DNA from 3 places in the Mycetocola sp. Y719 genome. Region 2 is predicted to be linked to each of the others. Evidence: predicted binding sites of a transcription regulator. Region 2 holds the regulator's gene; each other region holds the start of a gene.
The links. The regulator HrcA, encoded in region 2, represses chaperone genes, less so after heat shock. The targets are predictions, from matches to a motif close to TTNGCACTCGNNNNNNNCGAGTGCNAA.

Region 1: the regulator HrcA is predicted to act here: its motif matches at 8,827-8,853, upstream of groL (chaperonin GroEL).
Region 3: the regulator HrcA is predicted to act here: its motif matches at 5,997-6,023, upstream of groES (co-chaperone GroES).

Annotation. Positions count from the first base shown of each region.
Region 1 covers NZ_JBWYGY010000001.1:1,283,708-1,294,246, reverse strand. The annotation lists gene AC1M0F_RS06070 (DUF4032 domain-containing protein) at 10-1,293, opposite strand; gene AC1M0F_RS06065 (ABC transporter ATP-binding protein) at 1,356-2,456, opposite strand; gene AC1M0F_RS06060 (DsbA family protein) at 2,734-3,672, shown strand; gene AC1M0F_RS06055 (threonine/serine exporter family protein) at 3,677-5,014, opposite strand; tRNA gene AC1M0F_RS06050 (tRNA-Thr) at 5,098-5,171, shown strand; gene AC1M0F_RS06045 (DMT family transporter) at 5,201-6,151, shown strand; gene AC1M0F_RS06040 (nitroreductase family protein) at 6,138-6,671, opposite strand; gene msrB (peptide-methionine (R)-S-oxide reductase MsrB) at 6,673-7,074, opposite strand; gene AC1M0F_RS06030 (DUF3263 domain-containing protein) at 7,274-7,561, shown strand; gene AC1M0F_RS06025 (LytR C-terminal domain-containing protein) at 7,643-8,212, shown strand; gene AC1M0F_RS06020 (cold-shock protein) at 8,469-8,672, shown strand; gene groL (chaperonin GroEL) at 8,890-10,509, shown strand.
Region 2 covers NZ_JBWYGY010000001.1:592,717-603,255, reverse strand. The annotation lists gene holA (DNA polymerase III subunit delta) at 1-466, shown strand, start outside; gene rpsT (30S ribosomal protein S20) at 558-818, opposite strand; gene AC1M0F_RS02740 (alpha/beta fold hydrolase) at 911-1,675, opposite strand; gene lepA (translation elongation factor 4) at 1,790-3,640, shown strand; gene AC1M0F_RS02730 (DUF1990 family protein) at 3,645-4,298, shown strand; gene hemW (radical SAM family heme chaperone HemW) at 4,329-5,552, shown strand; gene AC1M0F_RS02720 (DUF4870 domain-containing protein) at 5,574-6,203, opposite strand; gene hrcA (heat-inducible transcriptional repressor HrcA) at 6,409-7,431, shown strand; gene dnaJ (molecular chaperone DnaJ) at 7,513-8,607, shown strand; gene AC1M0F_RS02705 (16S rRNA (uracil(1498)-N(3))-methyltransferase) at 8,609-9,343, shown strand; gene AC1M0F_RS02700 (histidine triad nucleotide-binding protein) at 9,391-9,747, shown strand; gene AC1M0F_RS02695 (PhoH family protein) at 9,824-10,539, shown strand, end outside.
Region 3 covers NZ_JBWYGY010000005.1:118,514-129,052, reverse strand. The annotation lists gene AC1M0F_RS16135 (branched-chain amino acid ABC transporter permease) at 1-893, shown strand, start outside; gene AC1M0F_RS16130 (ABC transporter ATP-binding protein) at 880-1,887, shown strand; gene AC1M0F_RS16125 (ABC transporter ATP-binding protein) at 1,884-2,636, shown strand; gene AC1M0F_RS16120 (ABC transporter substrate-binding protein) at 3,101-4,378, opposite strand; gene rarD (EamA family transporter RarD) at 4,528-5,472, opposite strand; gene groES (co-chaperone GroES) at 5,625-5,921, opposite strand; gene AC1M0F_RS16105 (class I SAM-dependent methyltransferase) at 6,055-7,242, shown strand; gene AC1M0F_RS16100 (SRPBCC family protein) at 7,583-8,056, shown strand; gene AC1M0F_RS16095 (nitroreductase family protein) at 8,072-8,887, opposite strand; gene AC1M0F_RS16090 (hypothetical protein) at 8,891-9,220, opposite strand; gene AC1M0F_RS16085 (DUF4190 domain-containing protein) at 9,234-10,037, opposite strand; gene tsaD (tRNA (adenosine(37)-N6)-threonylcarbamoyltransferase complex transferase subunit TsaD) at 10,156-10,539, opposite strand, start outside.

The DNA.
Region 1 (10,539 bases), 690 kb from region 2:
GGCCGGGTCTCAGACCCGGTCGCGCCAATTCACGTCATCGGTGGCGACAACGTCGTTCGGCATGGTGATCGAACCCGTGAGCGGGGCGATCACCGTCGCCTCGTCGCGGCGGTGTCTCAGGATGTCGTTGATGTACGAGGTGAGCGCTTCGGAGAGCGGGATGTCCCTCGCCTCACGCTGAGACATGAACCAGCGGTGTTCGAGCAGCTGGTGGAACACCTCGGCCGGCTCGAGCTTGCCCTTGAGGTCGCGGGGGATCGACTTGATGACCGGCTCGAAGACGCGGGTGAGCCATTCGTGCGCCATCATCTCCTCGTCCATGTTCGGTTTCCCGAATGTCGCCGCGTACGAGTCGAGGTCGTTGAGGAGCCTGCGCGCCTGGTTCTCGCCTGCGTCGAGCCCGGTGAGGCGGAGCAGCCGGCGCTGGTGGTGGCCGGCGTCGACGACCTTCGGCTGGATCCGGACGGTCGTCCCGCCGGCATCCGTCTTGATCGCGAGCTCCTCGATGTCGAAACCGAGAGCGTTGAGGCGGTCCACGCGCTCGCTGATCCGCCAGCGTTCGCTCGATGAGAACGATTCGGCGCCGGTGAGTTCCGCCCACAGGGACCGGTATGCGGCGACGATGCCGTCGGAGAGCTGGATCGGGTCGAGTTCGACGTCGACACGTCCGCCGGCTTCGAGGTCCATCAGTTCGCCGGCGATGTTGACGCGGGCGATCTCAAGGTCGTTCTCGCGCTGGCCGTTGGACAGGCCGCCCTCGTAGAGCTTGCCGGTCTCGGCGTCGACGAGGTACGCGGCGAAGGCGCCGGCGTCGCGACGGAAGAGCGTGTTGGAGAGCGAGACGTCGCCCCAGAAGAACCCGGCGATGTGGAGCCGCACGAGGAGCACCGCGAGGGCGTCGACGAGCCTCGAAGCCGTGTCAGGACGGAGTTGCTGCGAGAACAGGGCGCGGTAGGGGAGCGAGAACTTGAGGTGCCGGGTGACCAGGGCGCTCGGCAGCGGCTCACCGGAGTCGTCAGAACGGCCCGTGATCACGGCCACGCGGTCGACGCAGGGAATGTCGAGGCGCTGCAGCGTGCCCAGCATGTCGTATTCGCCGCGTGCCATCTCTGCCGTCGTTTCCTTGACGGCGACGACGTAACCGGACAGGTTGGCGAACCGCACGAGGTGGCGGGAGATGCCCTTGGGCAGGGAGGCGATGGTCTCGTTCGGCCAGTTCTCCAGAGGAAGATCCCAGGGGAGGTCGAGGAGTGCGGGGTCGACGGTGGCCGCGGTGATGCTGAGTGAGGTCATGGTGGCTTAAACAGTAGCGCCGGCTGACGGAGCGAAAGACCCCATCAGCCGGCGCGATGCTGTCAGTCCGCGTGGACTGCCGCGTTGAGGCGAAGCCCGGACTCGGTGTCGAAGAGGTGCACGTGGCGCGGCGTCGGGATCAGGAAGACCTTCTCACCGGCGTGTGCGTGGGTGCGTCCGTCGACGCGCGCGACGAGGTCGGTGCGCTTGCCGTTGACGTCAGCGTGTCCGTAGAGGTAGCCGTCAGCGCCGAGTTCCTCGACGAGGTCGACCTGGACCTCGAGGCCGTTGCCCGGTTCAGTCGACACTTCGATGTCCTCGGGACGGACACCGACGGTGACCTGCTTGGCGCTGGCCTGGCCGAGGACGTCGCGGTCGACGGGAACGACGCGCGCGCCGAACTGGATGCCGCCGTCAGCGACATCCGCGGTGAGGAGGTTCATGGCTGGGGAGCCGATGAACCCGGCGACGAAGACGTTCTGCGGGCTCTCGTACAGGTCGCGAGGCGTTCCGACCTGCTGCAGGATGCCATCCTTCAGCACGGCGATCCGGTCACCCATGGTGAGTGCCTCGGTCTGGTCGTGCGTGACGTAGACCGTGGTGACACCGAGGCGGCGCTGGAGCGACGCGATCTGCGTACGGGTCTGGACGCGGAGCTTGGCGTCGAGGTTCGACAGCGGCTCGTCCATGAGGAAGACCTGGGGCTGACGGACGATGGCGCGACCCATGGCAACACGCTGACGCTGGCCACCGGAGAGAGCCTTCGGCTTGCGGGTCAGGTACTCCTCGAGGTCGAGGAGCTTGGCAGCCTCGAGAACGCGGCTGGCGCGCTCGTCCTTGTTGACGCCGGCGATCTTCAGGGCGAAGCCCATGTTCTCTGCGACGGTCATGTGCGGGTACAGCGCGTAGTTCTGGAACACCATCGCGATGTCCCTGTCCTTCGGCGGCACGTCGGTGACGTCGCGGTCACCGATGAGGATGCGGCCGTCGTTGACCTCTTCGAGGCCGGCGAGCATACGCAGAGACGTGGACTTACCACAGCCGGACGGGCCAACCAGAACAAGGAATTCGCCATCGGCGACCTCGAGGTTGAGTTTGTCAACGGCGGCGCGGGTGCCACCGGGGTACAGGCGGGTGGCGTTGTCGAACGTGACGGATGACATGTGTATTTCTCCTTCACCGGCAGGTACGTGCCGGACGATCCGAGTGAATGGAATCATGCATTGCGTGCTGCGTTGCATGCGCACGAGCGTGTGGGTACACGATCGCGATTTCACCAGTATTGCACGACGGCACCCCGCGACTGGAATCGGGACGCTGCGTCCGGACCGGCCGCGTCCAGCATCCGTTTGGGCATTTCCCAGACTGCGGAACTACGATCGGTGGGTGTTGGGTTCGGCAGGCCGTGCCCGACTGTCTACTTAAACGAAGCGAGGATTCATGGACAGCGGCGGACCGGAAGTTCCTCCGACGAAGAACCAGCGACGCGAGGCGACTCGCGAGAAGGCGAAGGAACTTCGGGATGCCCAGCGCAAGCGGGAGAAGCGGAATCGCATCTTCCTGCAGGGTGGAATCGTCGTCGTGGTCCTCGCCGTCATCGCCGGTGTCGCGTTCATCATCACGAGCGCGATCCGTCCACCGACTCCAGGCCCGGCCAACATGGCCAGCGGCGGAATCGTCATCGGTGAAGAGCTCAAGGTCGTGAAGAGTCCTGCTCTCGCCGCAGGTGCAGAGCCGGTGCCCACCTCCATCGACCCGAACGTCCCGAACATCCGGATCTTCGTCGACTACCTCTGCCCGCTGTGCGGCCAGTTCGAAGCGACCAACACGGAACAGCTCGCGACCTGGGCCGAGAACGGCACTGCGACCGTCGAGTACCACCCGATCGCCATCCTCACCGGCCGGTCTGCGGGAACCCAGTACTCGCTCCGCGCCGCCAACGCCGCCGCGTGCGTGGCGAATTACGCGCCGAACAACTTCTTCACCTTCAACACGCTGATGTTCGAGAACCAGCCTGAGGAAGGCACCGAAGGGCTCTCGGATGACCAGCTGAAGCAGATGGTCGCAACGGCAGGCGAGACCGAAGCGGGAACCGCTCCTGCCGGCCCGGCCCAGGGCAGCATCGAGTCCTGCATCGACGACGCGACCTTCAAGACCTGGGTGCAGTCGTCCACCGACCGCGCAACGACTGAAGCTGTGCCGAACTCGTCGCTGAGCAAGGTCAAGGGAACCCCGACCGTCCTTGTGAACGACAAGCAGTACACCGGCTCGATCACTGACGAGAAGGAATTCCAGGCCTTCGTGCTCTCCGTCGCGAGCGAGACCTACGCGAAGTCGAGCCCGAGCCCGTCGCCCTCGCCTTCGGCGCCGGCCGAGTAGCGGGTCAGATCTTCTCTTCCCGCTTCCGCCCCAGGCGGACCTGAACACCCATCAGCGGGCCGACGAACCGACGCTGGATGCGCCTGGCAGGGCCGAGAGCGTTCTGGACCACGTACTGCCCGAGCAACGCCCCCGCAGCGAGTGCGACGGCGACAGAGGCCGCTTCGAGCATGCTCAGCAGCCCCTCGATCGACCCGGCGCTCAGTTCGAGCAGCCCCCTGAACAGGATCAGGCCAGGCACGAGCGGGACGAGCGCCGAGACGACGAGCGGCAGCGGCGGGATGCGCACGATGCGTGATGCGACTGCGGACAGGACGCCGACGACGAGAGCGGCTGTGCCAGCAGCCCAGGCCACTCCGACCTCTGTGGCGACGCCCGAGGCGTAGACCAGGTATGCGACGATTCCCAGTGCGCTGACGGCCCAGATCGCCCGCGGCGGGACCTCGACGGCGAGGGCGAACCCGACGATGATGACGACGGATGCCACGAGCTGAAGCGGGATCTCGGCGAGTGTCGGCGCCACGTACGGCTCGATGTCCAGCACCAGGCCGAACCGTGCAAGAAGCATCGTGGTTCCTGCGACGCCTGCGACGAGGCCGCCGGTGATGAGCAGCGCTTCGAGGACACGTGCCGTTCCTGTCACGTAGAACCCGGACAGGACGTCCTGCACGGCGCCGAATGATGTCACCCCTGCCAACAGCATGATGATCGTGGCGACGACGACCAGCGACGAGTTCGCTGCCGGGTCGATGAAGTGCACGACGGCGGCGACGATCGGCCCGACGGCGCCGCCGGCCAGTGTCTGGTAGAACACCGAGATCCTGGTCTTGGCGAGCGTCCCGGTGAGCAGGTCGACGAAGAAGGTGGCGACGAACGCCGCGGCAATGACGAGCGGCCCGCCGCCGAGCAGGAAGGCGGCTCCTGCGCCGACGAGGCTCCAGCCGGTGCGCCTGACCAGGATCGGATAGATCGGCCGCGCGCCGATGATCGCGTTGACCCGTGCCCTGGCTTCGGCAACGGGGATCGGATCGTGCAGCAGGTCGCCGATGAGTGTCGACGTGTTCGTCAGGCGTGTGTAGTCGATGGTCCGGTATTTGACGTTCCTCGACCGGGTGATGCTGTCGCTGGTCGACGCATCGTCCCAGGTCAACGTGATCACCGTGTGCGTCACATCCGCCTCGCAGCCCTTGAGACCGTACGCCCTCGTTACCGCGAGCATCGTCGCCGTAGCATCCTCGGCGCTCGCACCGGACGCGAAGATCACTTCGCCGCACCGGATGGCCAGGTCGAGGACCGATCGGCTGAGGTCGGGGGAGCCGGTCGGTGTGGACTGGTCAGGCATGCGTGTCTTTCGTCGTGGACGGTCCTCCCAAGGATGTCATGGCCGAAGGGCCCGCGACCGTTGGTTATGATTGACGAGTCCACGCCGCCTTAGCTCAGTTGGCCAGAGCAGCGCACTTGTAATGCGCAGGTCGTCGGTTCGAATCCGACAGGCGGCTCTCATGTTCGAACTTCTCAACCCAGCCTCGTGACCGCGCAAGCCCACGGCCGCGTTCCCACGTGGCTCGCCGTCACCCTCGCCGCGATCTGCGGAGCGCTCGCCGCGGTGCAGACCCGGCTGAACGGTGCCCTCGGCGTCGCGCTCGGCGACGGGTTCGTGGCGGCCGCCATCTCGTTCGGTTCCGGGCTTCTCATCCTCACCGTCTGCATGGTGTTCGTCCGCAGTGGCAGGGTGGGTCTCGGTAAGGTCTCCCGCGCCCTCCGGAACGGCAGCATGCCGTGGTGGACCGTTCTCGGCGGCCTCTCCGGCGCTTTCCTCGTGCTCTCCCAGGGCATCGCGGGTGCCGTGGTCGGAGTCGCCCTGTTCAGCGTCGCCCTTGTGGCCGGGCAGACCGTGTCAGGACTGATCCTCGACAGGATCGGGTTCGGGCCGCACGGAAAAGTGCCCAGCACGTGGCCAAGGCTCGTCGGTGCCGGCCTCACCATCGTCGCCGTCGTGTGGTCGGTGTCCGGTCAGGTCGGTGGTTCCGTCCCGCTCTGGATGCTCGCGATGCCGCTCGTTGCCGGATTCGGAACCGGCTGGCAGTCTGCCGTCAACGGCAGGGTCAGGGCACGCGCGAACAGCGCATTTTCGGCCACGTTCATCAATTTCGTCGTGGGAACGGCAGCCCTCGTCGCCGTGATGCTCGTGCGTGCAGGATTCGTCGGCTGGCCCGACCGGCTGCCGACCGAACCGCTGCTCTACCTCGGCGGAGCGATCGGCTGCATCTTCATCGGCGTCAATGCATACCTCGTCGCGCACACCGGCGTCCTGATCCTCGGACTCGGCACTGTTGCGGGGCAGCTCGTCGGTTCCGTCCTGATCGACGCCGTCGCGCCGGGCGGCGCCGGGCTGGGATTCGCGACGGTCGGCGGAGCAGTGCTCGCCCTCGTCGCGGTGGCCGTGGCGACGATCAGGCGGCGGCCTACAGCTCGGTGATGAACTTCTCGGCGTCGATCATTCTGCGGTGGCCCGGCTTCACCTTCTCAGGGATGCCGCCGACGTAGAGCCAGCCGAGCAGCTCCTCGTTCCTCGCGAGCTTGTGCATCTTGCGAACGGGCTTCGACCGCGTGTAGTGGCCGCTGCGCCAGAACACACCCCAGCCGGCATCGTGCAGGAGCAGGCTGAGAGTGTGTGCGACTCCTGATGCGACGGTCTCCTGTTCCCAGACCGGGACTTTTCCGCTCTTCTTCACGCTCACGACGATCGCGATGAGCAGCGAGGCGCGGAGCGGCTTCGTCGACGGCTTGTCGTCACCCTCCGCTTTGGCGATGGCCTTGCCGAGCTTGTGGCGAGCGTTCCCGCGCAACTCGATCAACCGCCATGGGCGGAGGGCACTGTGATCGGCCACACGGGCGGATGCCGCGACGAGCGGGAGAAGCTCCTCATGCGTCGGGGCATCCTCCGTCACCTTCGACCAGGACCTGCGTCCGGCGACGATGTCGATGAGATCCGGCACGTTACTCGGCCGGGGCGAAGTTCAGCGAGAGCGAGTTCATGCAGTAGCGGTCACCGGTCGGGGTGCCGAAACCGTCATCGAACACGTGACCGAGGTGTGAGTCGCAGGTGGCACAACGGACCTCGGTGCGCACCATACCGAGCGAGTTGTCCTCGATCAGCTTGACGGCCTCTGGCCGGACCGACTCGTAGAAGCTCGGCCAGCCGCAGCCGGAGTCGAACTTCGTGCCGCTCTTGAAGAGTTCGGCGCCACAGGCGGCACAGGTGTAGAGGCCTGCGCGGCCTTCGTCGAGAAGTTCACCCGTCCACGGACGCTCGGTCGCTCCTTCACGCAGCACCGCGTACTGCTCGCTGCTCAGGGTCTCGCGCCACTCTTCGTTGCTCTTGTTCACTGGCTGGGTCATGGGTCGTACTCCTCACGGATAGATCTTGCGTCTTATCTAACCGGTTCGGAGCCGGTCATGTTCCCTGCTGTGGCTCAGGCTGGGGAAACACTGAGTAATCATCGTGGCCGACGCGCGCGGTTGAGCGTTTCTTCAGCACCGCCCGCATTAGTATGGCGACACGGCCAGAGTCAGGTTGAGATTCGAGCGGTGGTGGACGATGAGCGGAAAGCCGGACAGATCGGCGCACGGACACGCGGATGCCCTCGACGAACGTGACCTCGCCATCCTCGACTTCGAGAACCAGTGGTGGCAGCACGCCGGGCTGAAGGAAGAGGCGATTCGTTCCACGTTCTCGTTCTCGCCCACCCGGTACTATCAATTGTTGGGCGTTCTCATCGATTCGCCCGCCGCCCTCGTGCACGATCCCCTTCTGGTCAAGCGTCTCCAGCGACTGCGAGACACCCGGCAGGCCGCACGGCGGGCGCGAGCCCGAAACGCGGACTGAGACCAGCGGTCAGCTCACTCGGGCGCCGGATCACCGCCGTTCACACCCGCACGCGACCGCAGAGGACTCCAGAGCACCGATATGGCTCACCATTACGCCAAGGACAGGTTCGACGAGGTCCCCGCTGATTTGAAGCGCGTCGGCGCGCACCGCGCCCCTGTCCGTCCAGGACGGAGCTGGTTCGTCTTCCTCTGGTCTGCACTGGCCGTGATCGTCCTCGTGGCCGGCGGGATCGTCGGCTTGAACCTGCTCGGTGATCGCATCAACTTCGTCGACACATCCACGCCTGCCGCGACGACACCGACGCCCACTGAGACCCCGACCGCCGCCCCGACGATCGACCCGAACTCCATGGTCACCGTCCTCAACGGAACCGAGACGAGGGGGCTCGCCACGCAGGCCATCGAGCAGCTGAACGCCGCGGGCTGGACCCAGAGCATCACTCCCGGCAGCGCATCGGCAACGGACGTGGCGACCACGACCGTGTACTACGAGGACCCGACACAGGAGGGCGCAGCGCGCGGTCTTGCCCAGGACCTCGGAATCGGGAGCATCCAGCTGTCGACGCAGTTCCAGATCCCCGTCGGTGAGGGCGAAGAGCCGATCCTCCAGATCACCGTCGTGCTCGGCGCGGACTACGCCGCGGCGTAGGACCCAGGTCGGTGGCCGCCGCGTCATGTTTCGGCCCTGTTTCCCGCGTGTTGAGAGGGTGGAAACTCCCGGAAATCCGGCGCAAACTCCTGTTGGAACGACCGATTCCCTCGCTAGTATCTGGAACTGGTCAAACATTGTGCTCCATCGCACCAGCCTTCCAGGCAGACGACGGTCGGCACGATCGCCGGGCCTTGGTGCGGCAGACCCGGGCGGGCGCCTGCCTGCACGAGGAACACAGCAATGGGAGTAACACATGGCGAACGGGACCGTGAAGTGGTTCAACGCTGAGAAGGGCTACGGCTTCATCACTGTCGATGGCGATGGGCAGGACGTCTTCGTCCACTATTCCGCCATCGACGTGGGTGGGTACAAGTCGCTTGAAGAAGGCCAGCAGGTGAGCTTCGAGATCGGTACAGGGGCGAAGGGACCGCAGGCGGAGGCCGTGCGACCAGCCTGAGCCACCACTCGATCCGTCACGACGCCGTCCGCGCATCCGCGGGCGGCGTCGTGCTGTTCCTGAAGGCCGCGCTGCTGTCGGTTCCGCGCCCGGCGTAACCTCAGCCCCCGACCTGTTGAGCTTGCACTCGCAGGTGCAGAGTGCCAGAATCGTGTTAGCACTCGCATTCGTTGAGTGCTAACTACGTTCATCACGTCCGGGAGGGACGAAAAACCACATGGCAAAAATCATTGCTTTTGACGAGGAAGCCCGCCGCGGCCTCGAGCGCGGCCTGAACATTCTGGCTGACACTGTCAAGGTCACGCTTGGCCCCCGCGGTCGCAACGTTGTCCTTGAGAAGAAGTGGGGCGCCCCCACGATCACCAACGATGGTGTGTCCATCGCCAAGGAGATCGAGCTCGACGACCCGTACGAGAAGATCGGCGCAGAGCTGGTCAAGGAGGTCGCCAAGAAGACCGACGACGTCGCGGGCGACGGCACGACCACCGCAACCGTTCTGGCTCAGGCTCTCGTCCGCGAAGGCCTGCGCAACGTCGCAGCCGGCGCTGACCCGATCTCGCTGAAGCGTGGCATCGAAAAGGCCACCGCTGCGGTCATCGAAGAGCTCATCGCCAACGCGAAAGAGGTCGAGACCAAGGAAGAGATCGCGGCAACAGCCTCCATCTCGGCCGGCGACTCAGAAATCGGCGCGATCATCGCCGAGGCGATCGACAAGGTCGGCAAGGAAGGCGTCGTCACCGTCGAGGAGTCGAACACGTTCGGCACCGAGCTCGAGCTGACCGAGGGAATGCGCTTCGACAAGGGATTCCTGTCGGCATACTTCGTCACCGACCCCGATCGCCAGGAAGCCGTGTTCGAGGACCCATACATCCTCATCGCGAACTCCAAGATCTCCAGCATCAAGGATCTGCTCCCGATCGTCGACCAGGTCATCCAGTCGGGCAAGCAGCTCCTCATCATCGCTGAGGACGTCGACGGCGAAGCCCTCGCCACCCTCGTCGTGAACAAGATCCGCGGCATCTTCAAGTCGGTCGCCGTCAAGGCACCTGGCTTCGGAGACCGTCGCAAGGCTCAGCTGCAGGACATCGCGATCCTCACCGGCGGACAGGTCATCTCGGAGGAGGTCGGCCTCAAGCTCGAGAACGTCACGCTCGACCTTCTCGGCCGTGCACGCAAGGTCGTCATCACCAAGGACGAGACCACCATCGTCGAAGGTGCCGGCGATACCGAGCAGATCGCGGGCCGCGTCGCCCAGATCCGCAAGGAGATCGAGAACACCGACAGCGACTACGACCGCGAGAAGCTGCAGGAGCGCCTGGCCAAGCTGGCCGGCGGTGTTGCGGTCATCAAGGCCGGAGCCGCGACCGAGGTCGAGCTCAAGGAGCGCAAGCACCGCATCGAGGACGCCGTCCGTAACGCGAAGGCTGCCGTCGAAGAGGGCATCGTCGCCGGTGGTGGCGTTGCGCTCATCCAGGCTGGCAAGACCGCATTCGAGAAGCTGTCGCTCTCGGGTGACGAGGCAACCGGCGCGAACATCGTCAAGGTCGCCATCGACGCTCCGCTCAAGCAGATCGCGCTGAACGCCGGCCTCGAGCCGGGTGTTGTGGCCGACAAGGTCCGCAACCTGCCCGTCGGACACGGCCTCAACGCCGCGACCGGTGAGTACGTCGACATGCTCGCTGCAGGCATCAACGACCCGGTGAAGGTCACCCGCTCGGCGCTGCTCAACGCATCGTCGATCGCCGGACTGTTCCTCACCACCGAGGCCGTCGTCGCCGACAAGCCGGAGAAGAACCCGGCTCCGGCCGGCGACCCGACCGGTGGCATGGACTTCTAAGTCCGAGCAACTCGTTTCAGACAGCGGGGC
Region 2 (10,539 bases):
CGCCGAACTGGCCGGTGCCTGCGCACAGCTGATCGCTGACAGCGGCGCAGAGGTGACCGAAGCCACCGTCACGAGATATTACGGGGGTCGCGTCGAAACCAACGCGTTCGCCGTCGCCGATGCCGCGATAGCCGGCCGCTACGCCGAAGCGCTGGTCGGGCTCCGTCACGCCCTCGACTCCGGCGCGGACCCGGTCCCGATCGTCGCCGCCTTCGCCAGCAAGCTCCGAACCATGGCCAAGATCCAGGGCGGTCGCGGGTCGTCCGCCGATCTGGCAAGACAGTTCGGTCTCGCACCGTGGCAGGTCGACCGGGCCAGGCGCGACCTGTCCGGCTGGACCGATCAGGGACTCGGTCGCTGCATCCAGGTCCTCGCCGACACCGACGCGAACGTCAAGGGTGGCGGGCGCGACCCGGTCTACGCCCTCGAGCGGATGATCCACACGGTGGCTGGTCGCGGTCGCTGACAAGCTCCTCGAACCACAGACCGCCGAAATCCCTCCTTGGAAACACAGAAGGCCCCGCCGAAGCGGAGCCCAGTGTGAAAGAAAGTGCTGCTTAGAGAGCGGCAACCTTCTTGGCGAGAGCCGACTTGCGGTTCGCAGCCTGGTTCTTGTGGATAACGCCCTTGCTCACGGCCTTGTCGAGCTTCTTCGCTGCGGTCTTCAGGGTGGCCTGGGCCTTGTCCTTGTCACCGGCGAGGATGGCTTCGCGTGCCTGGCGGACGACGGTCCGGAGCTGGCTCTTGATCGCCTTGTTGCGCTCAGTTGCCTTCTTGTTGGTGCCGATTCGCTTGATCTGCGACTTAATGTTTGCCACGTTTATACGCTTCCGTTGTGATCGAATGGAGTGCCGCTGGGCGAGAGAGGGCGCTTTGCGGCGAAAATCGTGCGGGGCGACCCACACGCAAGTCAAGGACCAACGATACCAGTCCCGGTGCCATTCTCTGAAATCTGCCGGGCGGGAGGTGTGAGCGTCTCCGCGGCAGCCACCACCGCCCGCGTGAACTCGGCAGGCTTGACGAGGCTGACGAGGTGCGTGGCGCGGGGGACGACGAGAACGGATGCCTCCGGTTTCGCCCGCAGGAACGCCCGCTGGTCGAGCCGGAAATGGTCAAGACTGCCCATGACGAACCAGACAGGGCCCGGATACCGGCGGAGGCTGCCGAGCGGGTCGAGGGTGCCGACAGCGGTCAGCGCGGTGTCCATCACGTCGAGCGCGACGCCGCCTGCGCCCATGTCTGCGACACCCTCCGGCGGCAGGAACCGCCTCGCCATCGTGTCGTTGAGCCAGGCCCCTCGGTCGGGAAGCCGGTGGATTCCCCGTGCCAGCGCCCGGTAGCCCCACAGGCCGACACCGCGGGGCAGGGTCTGGCAACTGGCAGCCACCAGCCCGGCGATCCGGTCAGGGTGCAGGCCGGCGTAGTGGATGGCGAGATACCCGCCGAGGGAGAGCCCGACGAGGAGCGCAGGACCCTCGTGGCGCCCTACCGCGTCATCGATCGCGGCGACGGCCCCGTCGATGCTGAAGACTTCGCCCATGCGTGACCCATGCCCGGGAAGATCGATGGCTTCCACCTCGTAGCCCGCCTGCAACAGGTCGTCGACCTGGTGGCGCCACATCGACGACGACGTGCGGATGCCGTGGACGAGCACGATCGCAGGCTTGCCGGTCATCTCCCCATTCTCGCAGCGGCATCCGGTCGAGTCGACGGGGCGGCCCAGCCGCCGGGCGGTTCATGGGACAATGGGGAGTTAGTCCTTTCCACCCCCGAACTTTCTGAGGAACGCGTGAGCCCTAAAGCTGCGAAGGCACTCGAGCCTGCCGCTACCGACCCGTCGTTCATCCGCAACTTCTGCATCATCGCGCACATCGACCACGGCAAGTCGACGCTCGCCGACCGGATGCTGTCGGTCACCGGCGCGGTTTCCGATCGTGACATGCGCGCCCAGTACCTCGACCGGATGGACATCGAGCGCGAGCGCGGTATCACCATCAAGAGCCAGGCCGTGCGGATGCCGTGGGAGCTCGACGGTCAGACCTACGCGCTCAACATGATCGACACCCCCGGTCACGTCGACTTCACCTACGAGGTCTCCCGATCCCTTGCGGCGTGTGAAGGCGCCATCCTCCTCGTCGACGCCGCCCAGGGGATCGAGGCGCAGACCCTCGCGAACCTCTACCTGGCGATGGAGAACGACCTCGAGATCATCCCGGTCCTCAACAAGATCGACCTGCCTGCGGCCGACCCGGAGAAGTACGCCAAGGAACTCGCGAACCTCATCGGCGGGTCACCGTCCGATGTGCTCAAGGTCTCCGGGAAGACCGGCGTCGGCGTCGAGGAGCTGCTCGACCGCGTCGTGCAGAAGATCCCGAACCCCGTCGGCGACCCGAACGCCCCGACCCGCGCCATGATCTTCGACTCCGTCTACGACACCTATCGCGGAGTCATCACCTACGTGCGGATGATTGACGGTCACCTCAGCCCGCGCGAACGCATCCAGATGATGTCGACCCGCGCCGTTCACGAACTTCTCGAGATCGGTGTCAGCTCCCCTGAGCCGGCCCCGACGAAGGGGCTCGGCGTCGGCGAGGTCGGTTACCTCATCACCGGTGTGAAGGATGTGCGCCAGTCCAAGGTCGGTGACACCGTCACCACGGCGTCGAAGCCGTCGACAGAGGCACTGCCCGGCTACACCGACCCGAAGCCCATGGTGTTCTCGGGCCTGTATCCGATCGACGGCAGCGACTACCCGGTTCTGCGCGACGCACTCGACAAGCTCAAGCTGTCCGACGCCTCGCTGAACTACGAGCCGGAGACTTCCGTCGCCCTCGGCTTCGGCTTCCGTTGCGGGTTCCTCGGACTGCTGCACCTCGAGATCGTCACCGAGCGACTCGAACGTGAATTCAACCTCGACCTCATCGCCACGGCGCCGAGCGTCACCTACGAGGTCACCACCGACGACAAGAAGACCGTGACGGTCACGAACCCGAGCGAGTTCCCCGGCGGCAAAATTTCCTCGGTCGAGGAACCGATGGTGAAGGTCGGCATCCTCTCGCCCAAGGACTACGTCGGCACGATCATGGAACTCTGCCAGGGCCGCCGCGGCGCGCTGCTCGGCATGGAGTACTTCGGCGAGGATCGCGTCGAACTCCGTTACACGATGCCGCTCGGCGAGATCGTCTTCGACTTCTTCGACCACCTCAAGAGCCGCACGCAGGGGTACGCCTCGCTCGACTACGAACCCTCCGGATCGCAGACAGCCGACCTTGTGAAGGTCGACATCCTGCTGCAGGGCGAGCAGGTCGACGCGTTCAGCGCGATCGTGCACCGCGAGAAGGCCTACGCATACGGCCTGCTGATGACCGAGCGACTGAAGAAGCTCATCCCGCGCCAGCAGTTCGAGGTTCCGATCCAAGCTGCCATCGGTGCGCGGATCATCGCCCGCGAGTCGGTGCGCGCAATGCGCAAGGATGTCCTCGCCAAGTGCTACGGCGGCGACATCAGCCGTAAGCGCAAACTGCTCGAGAAGCAGAAAGAGGGCAAGAAGCGCATGAAGATGGTCGGCAGGGTCGAGGTTCCGCAGGAGGCGTTCATCGCCGCGCTGAGCGGAGACACGGAAACGAAAGACAAGAAGTAACGGGATGCGTCGCAGCAACTTCGAGGATCAGCCGGTCGACTATGCGGCCGTGGGCGCCACGCAGGCGCACGACCTCATGCAATACCCGCCGAAGGGATTCACCCCGTTCGAGGCCTCCATCCGGCTCGGCAGCGGCGAGGAACGGTTCGAGACGGCGACGGCGTCTCTGCTGGGCTGGGACATCCTTCGCGGAGCGGGGATCGCCGTGCTCGACGTCAAGGCTGACTCAGGGCAGCGGTACGGCGGCATCCGCTACGCCGAGGACGGCACTGCCCTCGAACCGATCGCGGTGTCGACCGAGCAGAGATTCGCTGCTGACGGCACGCCGTTCGTTTCGTCCGGCACGACGGCACGCCTGCGCGGCCACGTCCGCTCGTTCAGGATGGACGAACGTGTTCGTGTGGTCTACGTCATCGAGGAACCCACGATCGTCGCCTTCGCCTTCGGCACCGTCGGCGCCCACCGGGTGAGCGGGGAGGAATCGTTCCGCGTCGAGCGACGCGAGGACGACTCGGTCTGGTTCGAGGTTCGGTCGTTCAGTCGGCCGGTGTCGCTTCTGTACCGCCTGTTCCCTCCGCTCGTGAAGATGCGCCGGAAGAGGTTCACGACAGCGTACCTGCGGTCCCTGTCTCCTCTGTGGTCGACACCGACGGCCTGACGTGACCCGAATTCACCCGGGGCGCTCCTGATGGCCGGTCCCCAGCCGATCGGTGACCCAGCACCACCCGACGGATCACTGCCGCGATCCGTTCTCGACGGCGCGGCCGAGCGGATGCTGTCCGTCTACCTGCACGTCCCGTTCTGCCGGGTGCGGTGCGGGTACTGCGACTTCAACACATACACGGCAACCGAGCTCCGCGGGGCGAAGCAATCCGACTACGCCTCAGAGGCTTCCGCAGAGGTCGCCTTCGCAGCAGGCGCACTGCGCTCATCCGGGCTTCCGGAGCGGCCCGCAGGCACCGTCTTCTTCGGCGGAGGAACGCCGACGCTGCTGCCGGCGGCCGACCTGACGAGGATGCTCGACGCTGTCCGCGACGAGATCGGGCTGGCCCCTGACGCCGAGATCACCACTGAGGCGAATCCGGACTCCGTCGACGCCGACTACCTCGCCACGCTGGCCGACGCTGGATTCACCCGCGTCTCCTTCGGCATGCAGTCAGCGGTCCCGCACGTTCTCGCGACTCTCGAGCGCACGCACGACCCGGATCGGGTGCCTCTCGTCGTCGATTGGGCCAGACGCGCCGGCCTCCAGGTCAGCGTCGATCTCATCTACGGCACACCGGGGGAGACTCTCGACGACTGGGAGACCTCCATCGATGCTGCGCTGGGTACGAGTCCCGACCACCTCTCCGCGTACTCGCTCATCGTCGAGGCCGGCACCAAACTGGCTCGGCAGATCAAGTCGGGGCTGGTCTCCCAGCCTGACGAGGACCTGCAGGCGGACATGTACGAACTCGTCGACGCGAAACTCGTCGCGGCCGGATTCGACTGGTACGAGGTCAGCAACTGGTCCCGCGGTCGGAAGTTCCAGTCCAGGCACAACCTCGCCTACTGGCGCAGCCAGGACTGGTGGGGGATCGGGCCAGGGGCGCACAGCCACATCGGCGGTGTCCGGTGGTGGAACGTCAAACATCCGGCCGCATACGCCGGGCGAATGAGCGAGGGCGTATCGCCAGGCGCGGGGAGGGAGACTCTCTCCGCAGACACCCGCGAACTCGAACGCATCCTGCTGCTCGCACGTACCAGGGACGGCATCGCCATCCCGTCGCTTGCCTCGGAGGCGCGCGTCGCAGTGGCCGGGCTCATCGCAGACGACCTCGTCAACGCCGAAGCCGCCCTGCGCGGGAGAGTGGAACTGTCCCTGCGAGGGCGGCTTCTTGCCGATGCGGTGGTCCGCCGGCTGACGGTGTGAGCCCGCCGGCGGATCAGACGGCTACTTCACCATGCGGATGGCGAAGAAGTAGCGGTACGCTTCGCCGTTGTTGACCTTGACGCCTCCGATGATTCCGAAGATGACACCGAGGATGCCGACGATCCAGGCAAGGGGGAACAGCAGGAAGCCGATCAGGACCAGCGCGAGGATCGACCCGAGGATGTAGAGGCCGACGACGAAGATCGTCACGGTGAGCTGGAAGTTGAGGGACTCCTTCGCCTCCTGGCGCGTGAACGGTCCGCGATCCTTGAACACAAGGAAGATGATGAGAGGGGCGATCCACCCGGCGGTGCCTGCACCGAGGAATGCGCCGAGAGCCCCGCCGAAGTGCGCGAACGACGCCCACTGCTTGTCCTCAGCCTGTGTCAGAGGGGGCGATGCCTGGCCCTGGTACGCGTACTGCTGCGGAGGCTGCTGTCCCGGATACGGCTGCTGACCGTACGGAGCCTGTCCGGGTGGGGGCTGCTGGCCGGGGTACGGCTGCTGGCCTCCGTACGGCTGCTGTCCGCCGTATGGCGGCTGGGGAGCTTGCGGAGCCGGTGGGCCCTGCGGAGGCTGCGGCTGGTTCTGGGGGGCCTGCGGCTGGTTCTGGTTGGGGTCAACCGGTGGTTGCGCGTTGGGGTCGGTCATGGCCAAGCCTTTCGATCGATGGCGCTGCTGCTGTGGGGCCCGAACGTGCCAGTCCCCCGAAGGGAGCGGTGTCGCGGGCTTGAGCTAAAAGTACTGCTGTTCAGGGGGTTAGGCAATTACCCCTGCCGCGAGGCGCACGCTAGAATTGGCACTCAGGGTTGCTGAGTGCCAAAGCTCGGGCCCGTTCACGCGGAAGGGGTGCGCCATGGTTTCTGAGCGAAGCCTCGAGGTTCTCCGCGTCATCGTGCAGGACTACGTCGCCAGCCGTGAGCCGGTCGGCTCGAAGGCGATCGTCGAACGGCACTCCTTCGGTGTGTCAGCGGCGACGATCCGCAACGACATGGCCCAGCTGGAGGAGGAGGAGCTGATCTCCGCCCCTCACACGTCGTCCGGGCGTGTCCCGACCGACAAGGGCTACCGTCTGTTCGTCGACCAGCTCGCCGACCGTAAACCGCTCACAGCGGCACAGCGGGAGGCGATCGAGACATTCCTCGGTCAATCCGTCGGGCTCGACGACGTGCTCATGCGCACGGTGCGGCTGCTGTCCCAGATCACCAACCAGGTCGCCATCGTGCAGTATCCGTCGTTCGCCCGGGCGCAGGTCAGGCACGTCGAATTGGTCGGTCTCACCGACCACAGACTGCTGACCGTTCTGATCACCGATACCGGCCGGGTCGAACAACGCGTCGTCGAGATCGAGCACCCGGTCGAGGCCCACACGCTCGAGCGGCTCAAAGGTCAGCTCAACGCGCTGCTCATCGGGTCGAACGTCGACGCATCGGCGGCGATCCTCGATGCCATCAGGGCGGAAGCGGCGCCCGAAGACGAGGTTCTCGTCGGGCGGGTCAGCCAGGCACTGAGTGAGCAGTTCGCTGAATACCGACACGACAAGCTCGTGATGGCGGGCGCAGCGAACCTCGCCAGGACCGAGGACGACTTCTCGGGGAGCATCTACCCGGTCCTCGAAGCACTCGAGCAGCAGGTCGTTCTCCTGCGCCTGTTCGGCGAGATGGCGACCGACCTGAACGGCGTCTCGGCCTCGATCGGACGGGAGAACGCCTCGTTCGGACTCGGTGAGACCTCCATCATCGCAAGCAACTATCGTTCCTCTTCTGGCGAACTTGCCAGACTTGGCGTGCTCGGACCGACGAGAATGGATTATTCCAACAATCTCGCGGCCGTCCGGGCCGTCGCCCGCTACCTGTCACGCCAACTCGGCGACGACTGAGTGGCACGCTGAGCCCGGCGCAGCGCACATCCCCTGGTCGTCCCCCGAGCACAGCGACGACCCCACGACGAAAGGCCTTGAGTGGCTGACCATTACGAAGTTCTCGGAGTGTCCCGCGAAGCGACGACCGACGAGATCAAGAAGGCGTACCGCCGACTGGCACGGGAACTGCACCCCGACGTCAATCCGGGCGCTGAAGCATCCGAGCGGTTCAAGGAAGTGACGCACGCGTACGACGTGCTCAGCGACGCCAAGCAGCGTCAGCAGTACGACATGGGTGGCTCAGGTGGAATGGGTGGCGCCGGTTTCGGCGGTTTCGGCGACATCTTCGACACCTTCTTCGGCGGACAGCAGCAACGCGGGCCGAAATCCCGGCGCGAACGCGGTCAGGATGCGCTGCTCCGTGTCGAGGTCGACCTCGCCGAGGTGATCTTCGGCACCCACCGCGACCTCGAGGTCGATACCGCAGTGCTCTGCGAGACCTGCCAGGGGTCATGCTGCCAGCCGGGCACGTCGCCGATCACCTGCGACATCTGCCGAGGCACCGGCTCGATCCAGCGGGCGGTGCGCTCCCTTCTCGGGAACGTCATGACCTCCACGCCGTGCGGCACCTGCCGCGGCCACGGTACGGTCATCCCCAACCCGTGCGTCACCTGCCAGGGCCAGGGCCGTGTGCGCGACCGCAGGACTGTCCCCGTCGACATCCCGGCCGGGGTGGACACCGGACTTCGCCTGCAGATGCCGGGCAGCGGCGAGATCGGGCCTGCCGGTGGACCGCACGGTGACCTCTATCTCGAGATCAAGGTCCGCAGCGACGAGCGGTTCAGCCGTAACGGCGACGACCTGCTCTGCACCCTCGAGGTCCCGATGACGGATGCCATTCTCGGCGTCACCACGACCATCCACGCGCTCGACGGGGACGTGGACGTCGAACTCAAGCCGGGCGTCCAGAGTTCAGAGGTCCTGACGGTCAAGGGCCGCGGAGTCACCAAGCTGCGCGGCAACGGTCGAGGCGACCTGCGCATCGGCGTCCAGGTCCTCACACCGACACGGCTCGACCACCGCGAACGGGAACTCATCAAGACGTTCGCCGCCGGCCGTGACCAGAAGGGCACCCAGCTCGGATCCTTCCAGCAGGGCCTCTTCTCCAAGCTGCGCGACCGGTTCCTCGGCTGACATGAGCAGCCTGTACCTGCGCGAGGACCTCGGTGAGACCACGGTCGGTGCGCTCATCGAGCTCGGCGGCGCAGAGGCGAAGCATGCCGTGACCGTGAACCGGTCTCGGGTCGGCGACGGGATCCGCATCGGCAACGGTCGCGGACTCGTCGCTACCGGGATCATCGAGTCGATCGAGCCCGGAGCTGTCGCCGTCCGCGTCACCGATGTGGAGGAGCGGGCAGAGCCAGCGCCCCGCCTCGTGCTGGTCCAGGCACTCGCCAAGGGCGACCGCGACGAACTCGCCATCCAGGCGGCTACCGAACTCGGCGTCTCGGCGATCATCCCGTGGGCGGCATCGCGGAGTGTCTCACGCTGGGAGGGTGCCAAGAAAGAGAAGGGCCGGGCGCGTTGGGAGACCATCGTGCGGGAAGCGTCGAAGCAGTCGATCCGCTCGTTCGTTCCCCCGGTGCTCCCGATCGCCTCGACCGCAGACCTGAAGGTGCTCGCAGCGACCTCCAGAGTCGTTCTCCTCGACCCGACCGCCACCGATCGCTTGAGCGACCTCCCTGCCGACGCAGACGACAGTGATCTGCTGCTGGTCGTCGGACCGGAGGGCGGGATCAGTGACTCCGAACTCGACGGTCTTACCGCCGCTGGCGCCGTCCGGGTGCGACTCGGGGACACCGTGCTGAGGACCTCCTCAGCCGGACCAGCCGCACTCGCCGTCCTCAATGTCTCCCTTGGCCGCTGGTGAACCCGCGCAGCCGCCCACCGATCGCCAGAGCTTCGTAGGATAGGACCATGTCGAGAACCGAACCCAGCATCTTCACCCGCATCATCGCGCGCGAGATCCCCGCGACGATCGTGGGCGAGACCGACCGGCTGATCGCGTTCAACGACATCGCCCCGAAGGCTCCCGTCCACATCCTGGTGGTGCCGAAGACCGAGCAGTATGCCAACGTCGCTGCCCTCGCAGCGGGTGACCCTGCACTCCTGGCCGAGCTCGTCGCCTTCGCCCAGGAACTCGCGGACGCGCACGGCGGCGAGTTCCGCCTCGTGTTCAATACCGGCGAACGCGCCGGCCAGACCGTTTTCCACGTGCACGCGCACGTGCTCATCGGCAACCTCGGAGAGGATTCCAGTGCCGGAAACGAATGACCCGATTCTCCCCGTGAGCGATCCGGTGGTGCAGCCCGATCTCGCCGAAGCGAAGCTCCACGTCGACGGAGTGGCCATGGTCCGGCTGCTCGGCGCACAGGACCGGCTGCTCACGACGATCGAAACGCAGTACCCGGCGGTCTCGCTGCACGTCCGGGGCAACGACATCACTCTCACCGGTGACGCCGCACAGGTGCGCGCCGCCCACAACCTCATCGCGGAGTTGATCGACATGGTCAAGCAGGGACAGGACCTCGAACCGGTCGAAGTACGTTCGTCCGCCAGGATCCTCGAAGACGGTGGCAAACCGTCCGACCTCCTCGGCCAGGCGATCCTCACTTCGCGCGGGAAGAGCATCCGGCCCAAGACACTCGGCCAGAAGGAATACGTCGACGCCATCGATGAGAACACCATCGTGTTCGGCATCGGCCCTGCCGGAACAGGGAAGACCTACCTGGCCATGGCGAAAGCGGTGCAGGCTCTCCAGCGCAAGGAGGTGGAGCGGATCATCCTCACCCGCCCCGCCGTCGAAGCCGGCGAACGGCTCGGTTTTCTGCCCGGGACGCTGACCGACAAGATCGACCCGTACCTGCGCCCGTTGTTCGACGCTCTCAACGAGATGATGGATCCCGAACTGGTTCCCAAACTCCTCGCCGCGGGAACAGTCGAGGTCGCGCCCCTCGCCTACATGCGTGGACGCACGCTCAACAACGCCTTCATCGTCCTCGACGAAGCGCAGAACACGTCGCCGGAGCAGATGAAGATGTTCCTGACCCGGCTGGGTTTCGGATC
Region 3 (10,539 bases), on a different contig from region 2:
TCCACTTCGGATACGGCGGACTGCTCAACTTCGGTATGGCCGGCTTCATGGCGCTCGGCGCCTACGGCTACGCCATCTCGATCCTCACATTCGGACTGCCCTGGTGGGCAGGCATCATCGTCGGCATGCTGGCATCCGTCGCCTTCGCCTTCATACTCGGTATTCCGACGCTGAGGCTGAGAGCCGACTATCTCGCCATCGTGACCATCGCGGCCGCTGAGATCGTCCGCCTGCTCTTCACCACGCAGGTCTTCGACGATGTCACCAACTCGGCGGACGGACTCGGCAACTACCACGCCGGTTTCCGCGCGGCCAATCCGTTCCCCGAAGGCACGTACGGTTTCGGGCCATGGACATACAACGCCAACGGCTGGTGGGTCAGGATCTTCGGCATCGGACTGCTCATCGTCGCGGCGCTGCTCGTCTGGCTGCTCATGCGCAGCCCGTGGGGCCGGGTGCTCAAGGGCATCCGTGAGGACGAGGATGCCGTGCGTGCGCTCGGCAAGAACGTCTTCGCGTACAAGATGCAGGCGCTTGTCGTCGGTGGCATCTTCGGCGCCCTCGGCGGTGTGGTGTTCGCACTGCCATCGGCGGTGGTGCCCAGCGTGTACGTCACGAGCCTGACCTTCTTCATCTGGACGATCCTCCTCCTCGGTGGAGCGGCCACGGTGTTCGGTCCCATCCTCGGCTCGGTCATCTTCTGGGTGATCATGGGCTTCCTCTCCAACGTCCTGCCCGCGATGGCGTCGAGCGGCCTGCTGCCGTTCATGTCGACCACCCAGGCGGCGACACTCCGCTTCATCCTCGTAGGACTGGCCCTCATGCTGATCGTGATCTTCAGGCCACAGGGCATCCTCGGCAACAAGAAGGAGCTGACCTTTGTCAAGCAATAGCTCAGCGTCGGCCCGTCCGGTCAAGACCACAGGCCTGCACGTCGGAGACGCCACCCCCGGCGTCGCCAAGGTGGACCCGATCGTCATCGCCGACAACGTCACCCGCACGTTCGGCGGCCTCAAGGCCGTGGACGTGGAGCACCTCGAGATCCCGCGCGGCGCCATCACAGCCCTCATCGGCCCGAACGGTGCAGGCAAGACGACCCTGTTCAACCTGCTCACCGGGTTCGACAAACCGGACACGGGCACCTGGACCTTCGACGGCACGCGCCTCAACGGAGTTCCGGCGTTCAAGGTGGCCAGGATGGGGCAGGTCCGCACCTTCCAGCTGACCAAGGCGCTCGGCCTGCTCACCGTGCTCGAGAACATGAAGCTCGGGTCGCAGAAGCAGTCAGGCGAGAACATCTTCACCAGCCTGATCAAGCCGCTGTGGCGCAAGCAGGAGGACGAGATCGAGGAGCGGGCGATCGAGATCCTCGCCCGGTTCAAGCTCGACACCAAAAAGGACGACTTCGCTGCGAGCCTCTCCGGCGGGCAGCGCAAGTTGCTCGAAATGGCGCGGGCGTTGATGAGTTCGCCGAAGCTCGTCATGCTCGACGAGCCGATGGCCGGCGTCAACCCGGCCCTCACCCAGTCACTCCTCGATCACATCCTCAACCTCAAGGAAGAGGGCATGAGCGTCCTCTTCGTCGAGCACGACATGCACATGGTCAGGCACATCGCCGACTGGGTGATCGTGATGGCAGAGGGACGCGTCGTGGCGGAGGGTGACCCGGAGAGCGTCATGCAGGATCCTGCCGTGATCGATGCCTACCTGGGAAGCCACCAGGACGTCGACCTCGGCGTCGTCACCGGCCGGGTCTCCGGCGAGAAGACCGCAGCGGTCGAAGAGCTGCTCGCGGAAATCGATGCAGAGGTGGGACTGACGGATTCTTCGGCGTACGTCACGGACACGCAGACAGACGACGCAGCGAAAGACGAGGACACCAAGTGAGCACCGCAACGATCGCACCCGAGACCGTCGTCGAGGTCACCAACCTCACCGCCGGTTACCTGCCGGGCGTCAACATCCTCAACGAGGCGAACCTGATCGCGGCCAAGGGCGAACTCATCGGGATCATCGGACCGAACGGCGCGGGCAAGTCCACGCTGCTCAAGGCCATCTTCGGCCAGGTCAAGGTTCGCGGTGGTGAGATCCGCCTGAACGGTGAGGACATCACCGGGCTCAAGGCCGACAAGCTCGTCTCTCGTGGCGTCGGTTTCGTCCCGCAGACGAACAACGTCTTCCCGAGCCTGACGATCGAGGAGAACCTGCAGATGGGGCTCTTCCAGAATCCGAAGATCTACAACCAGCGCCTCGAGTTCGTCACCGGGATCTTCGCGGAGCTCGGCAAGCGGCTCAAGCAGCGCGCCGGTTCGCTGTCCGGTGGTGAACGCCAGATGGTCGCCATGTCCAGGGCGCTCATGATGGACCCGCACGTGCTCCTGCTCGACGAGCCCAGCGCCGGTCTGTCGCCCGTTCGCCAGGACGACGCGTTCCTGCGTGTGTCAGACATCAACAAGGCCGGCGTGACCACGATCATGGTCGAGCAGAACGCCAGGCGCTGCCTGCAGATCTGTGACCGCGGCTACGTGCTCGACCAGGGCACGGATGCGTACACCGGCACGGGGCGCGAACTGCTCAACGACGAAAAGGTGATCGGGCTCTACCTCGGTACCCTGGGCCAGGACGACGAGGAATAACCCTCCCCGACCACGCACGACGAAGCCCCGCAGGCCTGGCCTGCGGGGCTTCGTCGTGCGGTCAGGCTCCTGCGGTGATCCGGAAGGTCAGCGACCGCGACTCCGGTCGGAGGATGAAGTCGGCCAGACGTCGGGACCGCAGGCACGGGAGTCGGGGCCGTGCTGGACGGCATCCAGGTAGAGATTGCTGCGATCAGCTCGTGGGGCGCTCCTGTAGCCGCTTTCCTGCGGTCGGGCATACCGGGACGGGCAGGTCGTCGATGCAGGGCGTGTGGCGCCAGATGCGGGCGGCGCGCATGCTGTCCGGGTACGACTCCGGCGGCCCTGCGCTCATCCACCAGGCCCGCCACAACGAGTCGCTCCACGGTGTGATGGAGCTGTGTGCCGTTCTCGTGCGGGAGTCCCCGTGCCACGAAAAAACGGTGGCCGCGGGAGACCCGCGACCACCGTCCGTTCAGTGCGACCTAGTTGATGCGGTCGTACTTGTTCTCTTCGTTGTACTCGTAGACGCCGATGGTCGCCTCGGTCGGGTCGCCGTTCTCGTCGAACGTGATCGGACCGGAGTTTCCGTCGTAGTCAGCGGTCTTGCCGTCGTTGATCAGTGCAGCACATTCTTCGAATGTCTTGCACTTCTCGCCGTCGCCTGCACCACCGGAGACTTCCTGGAGCTTCTCGGCGATGTCGACACCTTCGGTCGAGTTAGCCGCCATGGCAGCCAGCGCGAGGAGCACGACAGCGTCGTACGTCTCAGCCGCGTAGCTGTAGTCCTTCAGCTCTTCGTTGCCCTCATCGGCCCAGAACGCCTGCAGTCGATCGGTGAAGTCACCGAGCTTCGCAGTGTCGAGACCCGGCAGCGTTCCCTTGGCGCCCGTGAGGGTGCCTGCCGGGAAGTCAGCCGAGTAGTCCGAGAGGTTTCCGTCGACGAAGTACATGTTCTCTGACGGGTAGCCGGAGAGAGCAGGAACGATCGTCTTCGTCTCCTCGAACGCGATCAGGGCGATCGCGTCGGGGTTGGCAGCCTTCAGCGCGCTGACCTGTGCGTCGAACGAGGTGTCACCGGTGTTGTATGACTGCTCCTCGACGACCTCGCCGCCCGCGGCCTCGAACGCTTCACCCGTGAACTTGGCGAGGCCGGTTCCGTATGAGTCGTTGAGGTACAGGATTCCGAGGGTTTCCTTGCCGTCTTCGGCAATGAGGTTTCCGAGGACCTCGCCCTGGAGGACGTCGCTCGGAGCGGTTCGCCAGAACAGCCCGTTGTCGTCCCACGTGGTGAAGTCGGCCGAAGTGTTGGCCGGCGAGAAGTGAATCACGCCTGCACCGGTCACCTCATCGATGAACAGCTTCGACACACCGCTGGATGCGGCGCCGACGATGGCTGAAACGCCTGCCTGGAGCAGTCGCGGAACCTCGGTGGCGTATGCCTTGTTGTCGGTGTCGCCTGAGTCGCCGTATTCCATCTCGATCTCGATGCCAAGGTCAGCGTCGTTGATTTCCTTGGCTGCGAGTCCGGCGCCTGCTTCCTCGGGCGGGCCGAGGAATGCGAGGTTGCCCGTCTGAGGCAACTGCGTACCGATCTTCAGGGTCAGGTCGCCTGACGGCTTCTCGTTGTCCCCGCCTTCGCTTCCTCCAGGACTTGCGCATCCGGTGAGAACCAGCGCGCTGGCCCCCAGGAATGCAAGCCCACTCAGAGTGGCTGTGCGGGTGCGTGAGCGGGAGGCCGTAGCCCGGGTGAAAACGCCCATGTTGCTCCTATGCTGTGTCGTATCCAAAGGACAGTGCTCTGTACTGTCGTTGTGCCAACCTATTCGAGCAATCGCCGGCGAACAATACGTATGGGTTACATCCGTGTAACGAGAGCGCAATCGTTACAGTTCGTGATCTTTTCGCGCGGTCAGGGCGCCGCTGGTGCAGATTTGTTGCGCATCACGGACGACCGTCGCGCGCTCGCCGCCATATCGACGGTCAGGATGATGAGAGCGATCCAGACCAGGCCGAATCCGATCCAGCGCTCGATCGGCATCTCCTCATGCAGGATGAGCACCCCGACGAGGAACTGGATCACCGGCGCGAAGAACTGGATGAAGCCCATCCAGACGAGGGGCAGCCGGCGGGATGCCGCCGCGAAGAAGAGCAGGGGAACGGCCGTGACGACGCCGGTGCCGATGAGCAGCGCTGTGTGCATCGGGCTCACCGTCCCGATGGTCAGTCCGCTGGTGACACCGACGACGATGAGCTGGATGATCGCGACGGGCAGGAGCCACGCGGTTTCGAGAGTGAGTCCTGCGACGGCATCCACCCGCGGTCCGACGCGCTTCTTGATGTACCCGTAGAAGCCGAAGGAGAACGCGAGCACGAGGGCGATCCAGGGCACGCCGTTGCCCCCGACCGCGAGGACGAGAACGGCGACGATGCTGATACCGACCGAGATCCACTGCACGGTCCTCAGTCGTTCACGGAGGAAGAAGACCCCGAGGAACACCGTGACGATCGGGTTGATGAAGTACCCGAGCGACGCCTCGACCACCTGATTGCTGAGCACGCCGTAGACGTAGGTCTGCCAGTTGATGAAGATCAGCACCCCGGCGAGCGCCATCGTGAAACTGATCCGGGGGGTGACGAGCAGCCGCGAGAACGGCTTCCACGCCCTGGTGACGGTGAGGAGGAGGGCGCAGAACACCAGCGAGAAGATGATGCGTGCGGCGACCAGCTCGAATGGTCCGGTCGGAGCAAGGAGAAGGAAGTAGAGCGGGAGCCCACCCCACAGGGTGTACGCGGCGATCGCGGAGGCGAGGCCCGCGCGGTTCAGCCTGGCGGGGACTTCGGCACCTGGGGTCACAGTGCCTCCTGTGACGACGTCGACATCGGCAGGGTCTGACGCGGTAGGCACCTGTCGATGCTACTCGCTGCCTCGCAGGACACCCGGCGGTTAACGGACGAATCCCGGATGGTTTCCGCCATCCGGGATTCGAGCGTGTACAGGGTGCTGTATTAGCGGACCACCACGGCGAGAACGTCGCGGGCCGAGAGGACCAGGTAGTCCTGGCCATCGAACTTCACTTCGGTTCCGCCGTACTTGGAGTAAATCACCTTGTCGCCGACGGCGACGTCGAGCGGAACGCGGTTGCCGTTGTCGTCGATGCGGCCGGGGCCTACTGCTTCGACGACGCCCTCCTGGGGCTTCTCCTTGGCGGTGTCAGGGATGACGAGACCCGAAGCAGTTGTCTGCTCGGCGTCGACCTGCTTGATGACGATGCGATCCTCGAGCGGCTTGATGGAGACCGACACGGTTGACCTCTTTCTGAACTAAGACTTGAGTTAGCACCCTCACATCGAGAGTGCTAACGCCAGTCTAGGCATCCGCTGGCACTCTCGCAACGTGAGTGCCAATCCAGCGCCGTGGCCTTGGTAGGTTTGCGGGATGGAGAGAGCCGAACTGGTCGAATTGCTGACGCCGGAGGGACTGACCCTGCTGGACGAGGTCGCCGGGGCGGATGCCGTCGGCGATGTCGTGGCCGCCGTGTCACGTCTCAGGGCAGCAGGGTACTCCCCCTCCCTCGTCGCCACCGTGCTCACCCAGGCCAGGCTGCGGCACAAGGCGAGGGGCAAGTTCGGCGACTTCGCGTCACGGATGCTCTTCACCGAGGCAGGACTGGAGCAGGCAACACGGCTTCGTGTCGCTGCGCTGCACGCAGGCCGGTTCGAATCTGCAGGGCTCCGCCGTGTCGCCGACCTCGGCTGCGGCATCGGAGGTGACGCCATGGCCCTCGCCGCCCTCGACCTCGAGGTGACCGCCGTTGACGTCGACGAGGTGACCGCGACGGTCGCGAGTTACAACCTCGCCCCGTTCGAATCCGCCCGTGTCGAGCACGCGGCCGCCGAGGACATCGACCTCACGTCGTTCGACGCACTGTACTTCGACCCGGCCCGCCGCACCGCCGGGCACGTGAACACCGCGAGGCTCACCCAGTACTCCGACTACACCCCGTCGCTCGACCTCGTCTTCGGCGCGGCCGCAGACCGGCCCACAGGCGTCAAGCTGGGCCCGGGCTTCGACCGCAGCCTCATCCCCGAGGACGCGGAGGCCCAGTGGGTCAGTGTCGACGGGCAGGTCGTCGAGCTCGGCCTGTGGTTCGGGGCGCTCGCACGAGACGGCATCCGCCGGTCAGCCCTGGTCCTCGATTCGGCCGGGAGCCATGAGATCCACGCAGGTGAGGACAGCGCCGACGTTCAGGTCGGCCCGCTCGGCGGTTACCTCTGGGAGCCGGACGGCGCGGTGATCCGTGCCCGCCTGATCGGCGATGTGGCCCGTTCGCTGAACGCCCGCATGCTCAGCGACGGCATCGCCTATCTCACTGGCGACGAGCCTGCGGGGAGTCCGTTCGCGACCGGCTTCCGTATCGTCGAGCGTTTCTCGCTCGACGAACGCACGCTCAAACGGGAACTACGGTCCCGCGGGATCGGAACCCTCGAAGTGAAGAAGCGCGGGGCGGACATCGATCCGGCCGCGTTCCGCAACCGGATGAGCCTCAAGGGCCCCAACAGCGCCACCCTCGTCCTCACCCGGGTGGACGGACGGCACGCGGCGCTGCTCTGCGAACGCCTCTGACCTTCCACTTTCACTCTATTACCGCGAGGGGGCTGGCCAGCAGGCGCTGGACCGGAACCTGGTGCACACGCTGGCCGCTCGGCTCCGCCGTTTCGGTCTCGACCTGTGCCTCGGGCGGATGGTCGGCGTCGGGAGCCCAGACCGGTGTATGTCGGGCGGTTCGGGTGCTGTGGACCATCACGTCGCGATGACCCGCGCCACCGAGCGGCTCGTGATTCTCACGACGTGACTCGAGCTGGTCTCTTCACATGCGGGGCGCCGCACTCGCAAGCCCTCGACAGTGCGCCGACGAGCGTGATGTCCTGAGGATTCATCCACCAACGAGAGAGAAGGATGCCCCATGGCAACTGTCAACTCCGACATCGACGTCCACGCACCGATTTCCACCGTGTACAACCAGTGGACGCAGTTCGAGTCGTTCCCGCAGTTCCTCAGCGGAGTGGACGAGGTCGTGCAGAAGACGGACACGTCGACGCACTGGACGGTGTCGATCGCCGGTGTCACCCGTGAGTTCGACGCCGAGATCACCGAGCAGAACCCCGACGAGCGCATCGCCTGGAAGGGCACAGGCGGAGAAGACCACGCAGGGGTCGTCACCTTCCACCGTCTCAGCGATGACGAGACGCGGATCTCCGTCCGCCTCGACTGGTCCCCGAAGGGTGTCGTCGAGAAGGCAGGCGCACTGCTCCAGGTCGACGACATCCAGATCGGCCACGACCTGAAGAAGTTCAAGGAACTGATCGAGTCCAACGGCTTCGAGACCGGCGCCTGGCGTGGTTCGGTCGACCGCGCGCCTGACGTGACCGGGCGCTAGAGCCCCAGCCGCGCCTCAGGCCTGGTTCCCCGCTTCGGCTGGGGTATCCCACCCGGCCTGGGGCGTTTGGCATGTCCCGCGGAAGACGTACTGCGATGGCAGCTTCCGTTCGTGGCTCGACCAGTCGATCGCCGGACGGCGCTGTTCGGCAGGCAGATAGCCGAGCCGGTACACCGCCATCAGCTCGAGGCTGTCCGGTACCTGCAGGATCTTCTCGATCTTTGCCCAGTTCCCCGGAACTTCCATCGGGAACGAGACGAACTGGATGCCCATCCCCAGTTCGACGGTCGCCAGCCAGACGTTCTCCATCGCTGCGCCCATGCTGAAAACGGAATAGAACGACGACAGTTCGCCTGGCCGGTATTCCGCGCGGTCGAGCATCACGCCGAGGAGCAGGGGCGACCCGGCGACGAGCCGGCGGTTCTCTTCCCCGAGCTTGTGCGGAACCCGCATGGTGTTCATGAGCTTCTGCCCGCGTGAGGTGAAGACCTGGCTGGTGAACGGCCGGAGGGCGGCCGGGAGCCGGTCGAAGAGCATTCCGTCCCGACGCGTCGCCATCTCTTCGGCGCTGAATCGGAAATACGGCTTGTACCGCTCGAAGAAGGTGCCATTCGACATGGCCTCCGTCATGCTCTCGCCGCTGATGGTGGCGATCTCCTCGATGGTGGAGCGGTCGTCGACGATCACGAAACGCCACGGCTGGCTGTTCAGCTGGGACGGCGCGCGCCCTGCGAGCTCCATGAGGAGGCGCTGGTGCTCTTCACTCACCGGATCGGGCAGGAACGGCCCGTTCGTGGTCTTCCTTCTGCGAACGACGTCGAGAAACTCCATGGGCTACCTCCAGGCCTTGATGAGGCTCGCCACGAAGAACGGCGCGGCGCTGAGTGCCGTCACGATGTGCCGTCGGGAGTGCGAGCTGATTGCGGGAATGAGAACGAGGGGGACGGCGGCAGGGAGCAGGAGCCACCCAGCGCGGTTGCGGCTCCAGAGGAGCGAACTGGCCGCCGCTCCGGCGAGGCTGGCCGTCGAGATGTAGAGCGCGTGGTGAACCCAGTGCGCCCGCCCCGTCGTCAGCGTGCCGGTGGCGACGGCGACACCGAGCGCGCAGTTGGCCGCGTAGCTCGTCGTCGCGGCGGTGAACAGCACAGCGGGATTGACGGACACGGGCATCCTCCTGTTATGACGAGGTCAGGGCGAGCCAGGTGACGATGCTGTAGACCAGCCACCCGGCGGAGAGGATCACGCCGACGAATCCGGTGACGATCGCCGACAGCGCGATGCCGGACGCGTGCGATTCACGGGATCGGGCGAGGAAGCCGAGCACGATGGCCGCGACCGAGAGCAGGATCGTCCAGCCGAAGAAGATGCCACCGACGACTCCGATGATCCCGAGGACGAGGCCCGTCTTCGCGAATCGGGCGGACGGGCCTGCCTGCACCGCGGGGGCAGGCATGCCGTACGACTGTGCGTACCCTGCCTGTGCGGGGTAGGCGGGCTGACCGTATCCTGGCTGGTACTGCTGGCCGTAGCCGGGCTGCTGCTGGCCGTATCCCGGCTGCTGCTGCCCGTATGGAGGCTGGCCGTATGCCGGCTGCGGGCTGCCCTGTGCAGGCCCGAAGCCTGGGGAGCTGGGCGGGGCGAAGCCGGATGGCTGCGGGGCCGGGACGCCGTATCGAAGGTCCTGCTGCGGCTGCTGCGGGGCGGCGGCGGGCTGCTGCGGGGCGGCGGCGGGCTGCTGCGGTGCAGGCGGTTGCTGCGGGGCGGCGGGCTGCTGCCGCGGCGCGTGCCTGGGCGCAGGCTGGCCGAAGGGGTTGGGCGGCGGTGTCGACGGGCTGCCGTAGCCGGGAGTGCCGACGGGCTCGGACGACGGACCGGAACCGGGGGCCTCCGCCCGCGTCTCGCCGGAATCCGCCGGCGGAACCGCCAGCGGAGGAAGAGGCGGACGTTCGGGCAGGCTCTCGGAATTCCGGGGGTCTGTCATGGGTTCTCCTGTCGCCGTCGCACTGGTCGCCGTGTCGTCCTCGTGAGAGCGTGCACAGGCATCCCAGACTGCCACACTACAGCGGCGATCCGCTCGGATGCCGCTCCGCCGCGACGGTTCAGCGCACCTGGATCTCGGTGACCGGCAGCGTCGAATCGGCGGAGAAATCGAGGGTCGACGGGTCATGGCCCGCCATGATCAGCTGCGCACCGAGTTCGGCGATCATGGCACCGTTGTCTGTGCACAGGGACAGCGGAGGGATGCGCAGGGCGACACCGGCCGCTTCTGCCCGTTCGACGGCGAGCTGCCTCACCCTGGCGTTGGCCACCACGCCGCCGCCGAGGAGGAGCCGGGGTACGCCGTGGTCGGTGCAGGCCGCGATCGCCTTGGTGAGGAGGACGTCAGCGACGGCCTCCCTGAAGCTGGCCGCGACATCCGCGACGGGCACCTCGTTGCCGAGATCCTGTTGCTTTTCGACCCACCGGGCAACCGCCGTCTTCAG